Regions from separate parts of the Pseudalkalibacillus berkeleyi genome, predicted to be linked through region 1. Evidence: riboswitches for the same ligand, from Rfam matches in the RefSeq annotation. Region 1 holds a riboswitch; the other holds the start of a gene.
The links. A riboswitch is a leader RNA that binds a small molecule or an ion and turns the genes downstream of it on or off. The one in region 1 is predicted to bind FMN.
Positions count from the first base shown of each region.

Region 2: it holds a riboswitch for FMN, as region 1 does, so the genes downstream of both, L2716_RS01425 (ECF transporter S component) here and ribD (bifunctional diaminohydroxyphosphoribosylaminopyrimidine deaminase/5-amino-6-(5-phosphoribosylamino)uracil reductase RibD) in region 1, are expected to answer to the same signal.

Region 1 is NZ_JAKIJS010000001.1:1,476,215-1,479,912, forward strand. Features, by position in the region: gene L2716_RS07835 (bifunctional 3,4-dihydroxy-2-butanone-4-phosphate synthase/GTP cyclohydrolase II) at 1-188, opposite strand, end outside; gene ribE (riboflavin synthase) at 253-900, opposite strand; gene ribD (bifunctional diaminohydroxyphosphoribosylaminopyrimidine deaminase/5-amino-6-(5-phosphoribosylamino)uracil reductase RibD) at 904-1,995, opposite strand; FMN riboswitch at 2,184-2,331, opposite strand; gene L2716_RS07850 (peptidylprolyl isomerase) at 2,477-2,911, opposite strand; gene lysA (diaminopimelate decarboxylase) at 2,993-3,698, opposite strand, start outside.
Region 2 is NZ_JAKIJS010000001.1:262,760-266,457, reverse strand. Features, by position in the region: gene L2716_RS01430 (DUF6454 family protein) at 1-851, opposite strand, end outside; gene L2716_RS01425 (ECF transporter S component) at 1,071-1,652, opposite strand; FMN riboswitch at 1,855-2,005, opposite strand; gene L2716_RS01420 (hypothetical protein) at 2,550-2,795, opposite strand; gene L2716_RS01415 (glycine betaine uptake BCCT transporter) at 3,155-3,698, shown strand, end outside.

The DNA of each region.
Region 1 (3,698 bases):
AGGTCTTCAGTAATCGGAGTACATACAAGACCACGACCATGGGTCACCATAAAATTGATCACTTCAGGTGTTACTCGATCAGCGAGTGAGATGAAGTCCCCCTCATTTTCCCGATCCTCATCATCACATACAATGACCACATTACCTTGCATCAATTCATAAATTGCTTCCTCTATACGGTCAAACATATTGAGGTCACCACCCTTTCAAATATCTCCTTACTTATCATTCCGATCATCCGTAACGAACACTTTAAAATCCGTTATCCGTTAAAAACTCCATCGTCAACTTCCCTTTGGACGTTTGCTCTGCTTTTCTTTCAAGTAAATGATCCACATATTTTGCTAGCATATCTGCCTCTATATTAACTTGATCGCCTTCATTCTTATGACCAAGAACGGACTCTTGTACCGTATGCGGGATAAGTGATAACGTAAACGTTCGGTCTGTGACGCCAAATATCGTAAGGCTCGTTCCATCCACTGCAACAGATCCTTTGTTCATGAAATAGGACTGCAAATCATCAGGAGCCTCTATCTCATAGTAAATCGCATTATGCTTTGTCGTTTTCTTCACTATTTTACCTACTCCATCAATGTGCCCGGAAACGAAATGACCTCCAAAACGTCCACCTGCTGCCATTGCTCGTTCAAGATTAACCGGATCACCGGAGCCAATACGTTTTAAATTCGTAGATTTCAGTGTTTCAGGCATGACATCGACAGTGAATGAAGTTTGCCCGAAAGAGGTTACCGTCAAACAAATACCATTTACTGAGATACTATCTCCTAGCTGAACATCCTCAAGAACTTTCTTTGCTTGTATTGTCACAACGTACCCTTCACTTGACTCTTTTACAGAATGGATCGTGCCAATCTCTTCAATAATACCTGTGAACATGACTTATCCCTCCTTTAGAACAGAGACAATTTTCAAATCATCTCCGATTTGTTCAAATGAAATGGTTTGTAAATCAACTGCCTCGTCCATATATTTGATACCTGCTCCACCTATTATCGAAGGGCTTGTAAAACCACCAATAATCTTAGGAGCTAAGTAAGTAATCAATTGTTGGAAACACCGTTCTTTCACAAAGCTTGCGTGTACAGTTGCCCCGCCCTCAACATAAATAGAGGTGATGCCTATAGTAGCCATCCGTTCTAATAGGGACCTGATTTGAATGCTCTCTGCCTCCAGTTTGATCACTTGGACGTACTCAGATTGAATTTCTTCTATTTGATCCATAGCCACTTGGCTCCCTGTAATGATAAGGGTTTGCGCTTCTCGATCATTTAATACCTTAGCTGATCGAGGAATACGTAGATGAGTATCCAGAATAATCCTGGTTGGATTTTTACCTCCGAACGGTAGTCTCGTTGTAAGCTGAGGATCATCTTCAATAATCGTTTGGACACCGACTAAGATTGCATCATGCTCTTGACGCGAATGGTGGACGTCTCTCCTTGCCTCTTCACCCGTTATCCATTTACTTTCCCCAGTAGTAGTGGCAGTCTTTCCATCTAAGCTAGAAGCAGCTTTCAGCGTTACATAAGGTAAGCTCGTTTTCATAAAATGGTTAAAAAACGGATTAAGCTCAGTCGCTTCTTCTTCTAATAAACCAATATGAACATCGATTCCTGCTTGCTTGAGTCGTTCCACTCCTCTACCTGCTACTACAGGGTTTGGATCGAGGGTAGCAACATAAATACGCGAAATCCCTCTGTCTATTACGAGGTTGGCACATGGAGGCGTTTTCCCAAAATGACTACAAGGTTCTAATGTAACGAACATCGTAGCACCATTCGCTTTGTCGCCAGCCATGTTGAGTGCATGGACTTCCGCATGATCTTCTCCGGCCTTCATATGTGCGCCTATACCTACAATTTCACCATCGCGAACGACAACAGCGCCGACTTTCGGATTCGGAGACGTTTGCCCAACCATTTGTTTCGCCATATCTATAGCAAGTTTCATATAACGAACTTCTTGTTCCATAATGTTAACCACCTTATTTAAACATCAAAAAACCCCGAAAATGCTAGACGCATCTTCGGGGTATGAGAGCATAAGAAATAAACCTCTGCAACTTCGAACTGAACGAATGCTCAGATAGTAGGCATGAGTAAAGATAGAGAGCTGTGGCATGTGTAACTGATCCATACTCTCTTCCTAGGTTCTTCTTATATATCCTTCTCCCATCCAGACTATACTGTCGGCTTCGGATTTGCACCGAATCCACCGCTACAACGAATTGCACCGGGTCACGGACTAAGAAGCAACGCTCGCTTCATCACCGCCGGTTGGGATTTTCACCCGACCCCGAAGGATAATTTACTTGTATGTATTTTATGTTACTCTTTCTCAAACGTATTAGCAAGGAGAATGTGTTTAAGTCATATATAACGACCTTTTTCCTTTAAAGAAAAAACTGACTCGAAATCCAATAATATGGATTTCTGAGTCAGTTTCTCATTTATTACTCTTCCCAAACTTTAACTTCTTTCATTACGTCGCCGTTTTGAGTACGTAATGCTGAGTCCAAGCCTTCTGTAACTTGACCGAAAACGGTATGTACACCGTCTAAATGTGGTTGGCTGTCATGAACGATGAAGAATTGGCTTCCTCCAGTGTTTTTACCTGCATGAGCCATTGATAATGAACCAGGCTTATGTTTATGTGGGTTACCTTCTGTTTCACAGTCAATTGTGTAACCAGGGCCACCGGTACCTGTTCCTGTTGGACATCCACCTTGGGATACAAATCCTGGTATGACACGGTGGAACGTTAATCCGTTGTAAAATCCTTCGTTCGCTAATTTTTCAAAGTTTGCTACTGTATTCGGTGCTTCTTCTGGGAAAAATTCAATCAGTACTTTTTCGCCGTTTTCAAATTCAATACTTCCTTTTTTCATGATAAAACCCTCCTCTACTGCAAGTAGTTTCATTGTATGTTTTTTTGAAAGAGAAGTAAAGAAATGCACATTCGATATCCCTTAAAAACTTGTTACTACAGTCTTTTTCAATGGACGGTCGAGGTGAACAAGATCGCGATATGTTTCTCGCTCCACGACAAGTTGAGCTTCACCTTCTTCTACGAACACAACTGCAGGACGCGGGAGACGATTATAATTGTTCGCCATAGAGTATCCATACGCACCAGTACAGAACATCGCTAAAATATCACCTTGGGAGGTTTTCGGTAATGATACCTCTTGGATGAGCATATCCCCTGATTCACAACACTTCCCCGCTATAGATACAGTCTGTGTGTTCTTTTGAGATAGACGATTTGCAATCACCGCTTCATATTTCGCCTGATACAAAGCTGGTCTCAGGTTATCCGTCATACCTCCGTCTACTGCAAGGTAATTTCTCACTCCAGGAATTCTTTTTTCTGACCCAACCGTATAGAGCGTAGTTCCTGCTTCGCCAACGATCGATCGACCTGGTTCAATCCATATTTCAGGCATGGCCAAGCTCTTTTCTGCTACTTGATCTTGGACTTCATCTACAACAACGTTCATCATTTCTTCTATTGAAATCTTCTTGTCATTTGTCGTGTAGGCAATTCCGAATCCTCCACCTAGATTGACAACTCGCGCTTCATAACCAAATGATTCAGACCAATCTTCCAGTAAGTCAAATATTTTACGAATCGCCATCACAAATCCATCTGATTCAAAAATTTGTGATCCAATG
Region 2 (3,698 bases), 1.2 Mb from region 1:
AGCCTGAATCCTTTTTCGCTCTGTTCTAGAAAAACAGGGTTTCGAGTGATTACATGTTTCTCAGGACTAAACTTCGTTACGGGTATTTCATGTTCGATATTATTTGTTTTGAGATCTATTAGAGATAGTCCTCCTAATTCAGATTTATCTCCATTACTTGTAGGCAGTTCAGCTAATCCACTGCATAGCATCTTGCGGTTTCCTACACTTTCACAATCTTGATAATCAATGAAATGGCTTGGGTTCTTGTTAACAGACTGTTGCTTCCCCTTTTGGTTCCATTTGTAAAACGTTCTCGAACCCCAACTTACTCCGTGAAGCTTTCTAGTAGAATGATCGCTCACGATTCCTCCGATGTGATCCTCCACCTCAAACGCTTTGTCGACTTGCAATGTATCAGGGTTCATTTTATAAATGATGGACTGACTATCCGGTCTATACTCAGCAACCGGTATCCAAATGTGCTTACCATCAAAATCGATTCCACCAGGATGGTACATATCTCCTCGACCTAATTCTATATCCTTGATCATCTGCCCTTCTTCATTCACAACAAATAGATGTCCGACTCCTTTCCCAGGTGTACGATCATATCCATTTTTTGATGATTCATCCTTCACGGGTTTTTCAACAATTTCAACGGAAGATATGTAATATCGATCGTCTATTTTCGTCATCCCTTGTGGATGATGTATGTTGAAATCCAAGTCTAGCTGCTTTACTTGCTTCCATTCAGTGTCTCTTGATAGCTGTTTAAATGATTCCGATAAGTTTGGATCGTCATTCGCTAATACTGTTGAAAATAATCCAATTAACAAAAATCCTGATAAAGTGATTGCAAGAATCCGCATGGCTTTGCCTCCTCATATTTCGTTCATTCATCAGTACCTAGTTTAAACAATGACATTTGTAATAGGAACGAGATTTGGGCTAACTTTAGAAAGTTTACGGAGTCTTTAAATAAGCTTAATTTAGGGACCACGGATATAGTTTTCATCAATTCACAAAAAAACTGACTCAAGTTGGACGATTGTCCTTTGAGCCAGTCTCTCATTCTTTTATCCACTTTTTTATGATGATCGTTGTTCCATGCGATTTAAGTACGGAGACAACTTGTAGTAAATCATGATAAACAATCCTGCTACGATTGTACTTTTAATCAAGTTAAAAGGTGTGATCCCTGTAATGATCAATTGTGTCATCATTTCTGAAGTCATAGGATCATAGTTCAAGAACCATGTGTATGCAGGCAGAATCAGCACATAATTGAGTAGTGCCATCATCAGAGTCATCGTCAACGCTCCTGTTAATAAGCCGAGCGTTAAGCCTTTCTTGCTTCGATATTTTCGAAACAATATTGCCGCAGGAACAATAAACAGACTACCTGCGATAAAGTTCGCAAACTGCCCAACAGGTACACCCGTCATACTACCTTGTACACCGTAATGCAGAATATTTTTTATTGCTTCAACCGTAATTCCAGCTACAGGTCCAAATACAATTCCACTTAGAAGTGCAGGCACGTCACTGAGATCGATCTTTAGAAATGGTGGTAGCCCCGGAAACGGAAAATCTAGAAGCATTAATACATACGCGATACTGCTCATGAGTGAGACAGCAATCATTCGATATAACTTCCCCTTTGGTTGCATAGGAAACCTCTCCTTTTTCCTAAACGCCATCTTGCTTCCAATGCATCGCACAGTCCTTGTGTCGATCAATTTCCTTTTCTCATCACCAAAATAAAAGCCCTAAAGCATTGGTTAAGCTTTAGGGAGTCATTTGCATATTTATCAGGTTATTAGGCCATGAGAAATGGAGCTTCTTAACTGAACGTAATCTAAGAAACTGTGCAAACATCTTCTCCCATCCAGACTATACTGTCGGCTCTGGCTTTTCACCAGATCAGCCATGTTCAATTAAACAACTGAACAAAGCTCGCGGGCTTATGAAGGGGACTTCATCTACCGCCGGTCGGGAATTTCACCCTGCCCCGAAGATGGTGTTTATTTTGTTGTTCGTTCTCTTACATTATAGGGCTTAAAGCCTAATCTAGCAATATAATTGCTTATATCTCACTATATGTTGTATTGTGATTCATCTTTGACACAAAATAGACAAAAAAAGAGCCCCCACCAAAAAGGTTAGAGCGAAGAATAGTATATACAAGCGGCACAAACCGCTTTCCATTTAAAATATAAAAGCTGCATGGCTACCCTCTTGTGGAGAGAACCTCCCCTAAGTTTATTGGAACGTCATTGGAACAACCGTCCAGATGTAAAGATGTTCTTCACTCTCCACTTGCAGGCTAGTGCTCACACTTTGAAGGGTGAATTTGTCATTCACCCTTCTTTTGTTATTGGCTCACTTACATTTTAAGGGAGTTGGTGATATAATTTGTAGAACATTCAATCATAGGGGGATATAAAAATGTTTAAGGTCTTTAAGCAATTTGGTGCAATTTCATGGGCTTCTATCGTTTTTTTGTTTACTTTGCTGACTTTCGGAATCAATCGTAAAATGAAGAAAAAAGATCGATAGAGATGCCTTTAATGACGGACTTGGTTTATGTGATCGATCTTGATAGATGAGTTCAGTATTTCCGCGCATTTCATCTCTTTCACTTTTCCTACACGTTTTTCTACGAGCACTTGTAATTCCCCTGCCGAAACTTCTTCAGGAATGTCCAGTAACTCTACATAATACTCTTTACTTCCCTCTACTAAAAAATCAATTGTGATTTTTGCAGTTAAACTCAAGTCCATCACCCTTCTCTCACTATGTATGTTATCCATAAAATTCTTATCTTAAAATTTCTTATCTTAAAATTTCTTTCTTACTATATTGTACGCACTCCTCACCATAAAGTTTCAAAAAAAATGCAATTTTTAAAAAATGACGAAAATCTTAAATTAATTGTACGACTTTTCTATTATTATGACCACCCGAAATCTTCTTAAAACATTTATTGTTCAATAAAACTAATCGAAATGACCTACATATCGGAAGTGAAATAATTTTCAAATAATAAAATTATGGTCTATAGTCACCGGAAACGACACAAACACCTGGTTTGTTATTGGAGTGTAAATAAGGGTATAACAAATACGAATGCACTAAAAATATCTTTTCGGCTATGAAGGAGGAACAGAATTTGGACAAAGTTCAAGAGAAGGCTCCTCACTGGAATGTCGTATTCTGGGTTTCGTCAATCATTGTTCTATTGTTTGTTATTTGGGGAGCCATTTCACCAAAATCACTAGGAGATAACGCTGCATCCGTCTTTGATTTTACAACATATGCATTCGGTTGGTTTTATCTGATTGCTGTATTTTTCTTTACGATCTTTTGTCTCATTTTAGCCATTAGTCGTTATGGGAAAATTCGCCTCGGTGGAGATGATTCAAGACCAGATTATCCTTTCTTTACATGGATTGGGATGTTATTCAGTGCTGGATTTGGAGTTGGCCTCGTTTTTTGGGGTGTTGCTGAACCGATGAGTCACTATTTTGAACCACCTATGGGGATTGAGGGACAGTCTGAAGAAGCAGCTCGAGTTTCCATGCGCTACTCTTTTTTCCATTGGGGTATACATCAGTGGTCAGTCTTCACAGTTGTTGGACTTGCTTTAGGTTATTTCCAATATCGGAAAAAAGAAAAAGGGATGATCAGTACAACGTTTAATCCAATCATTGGAA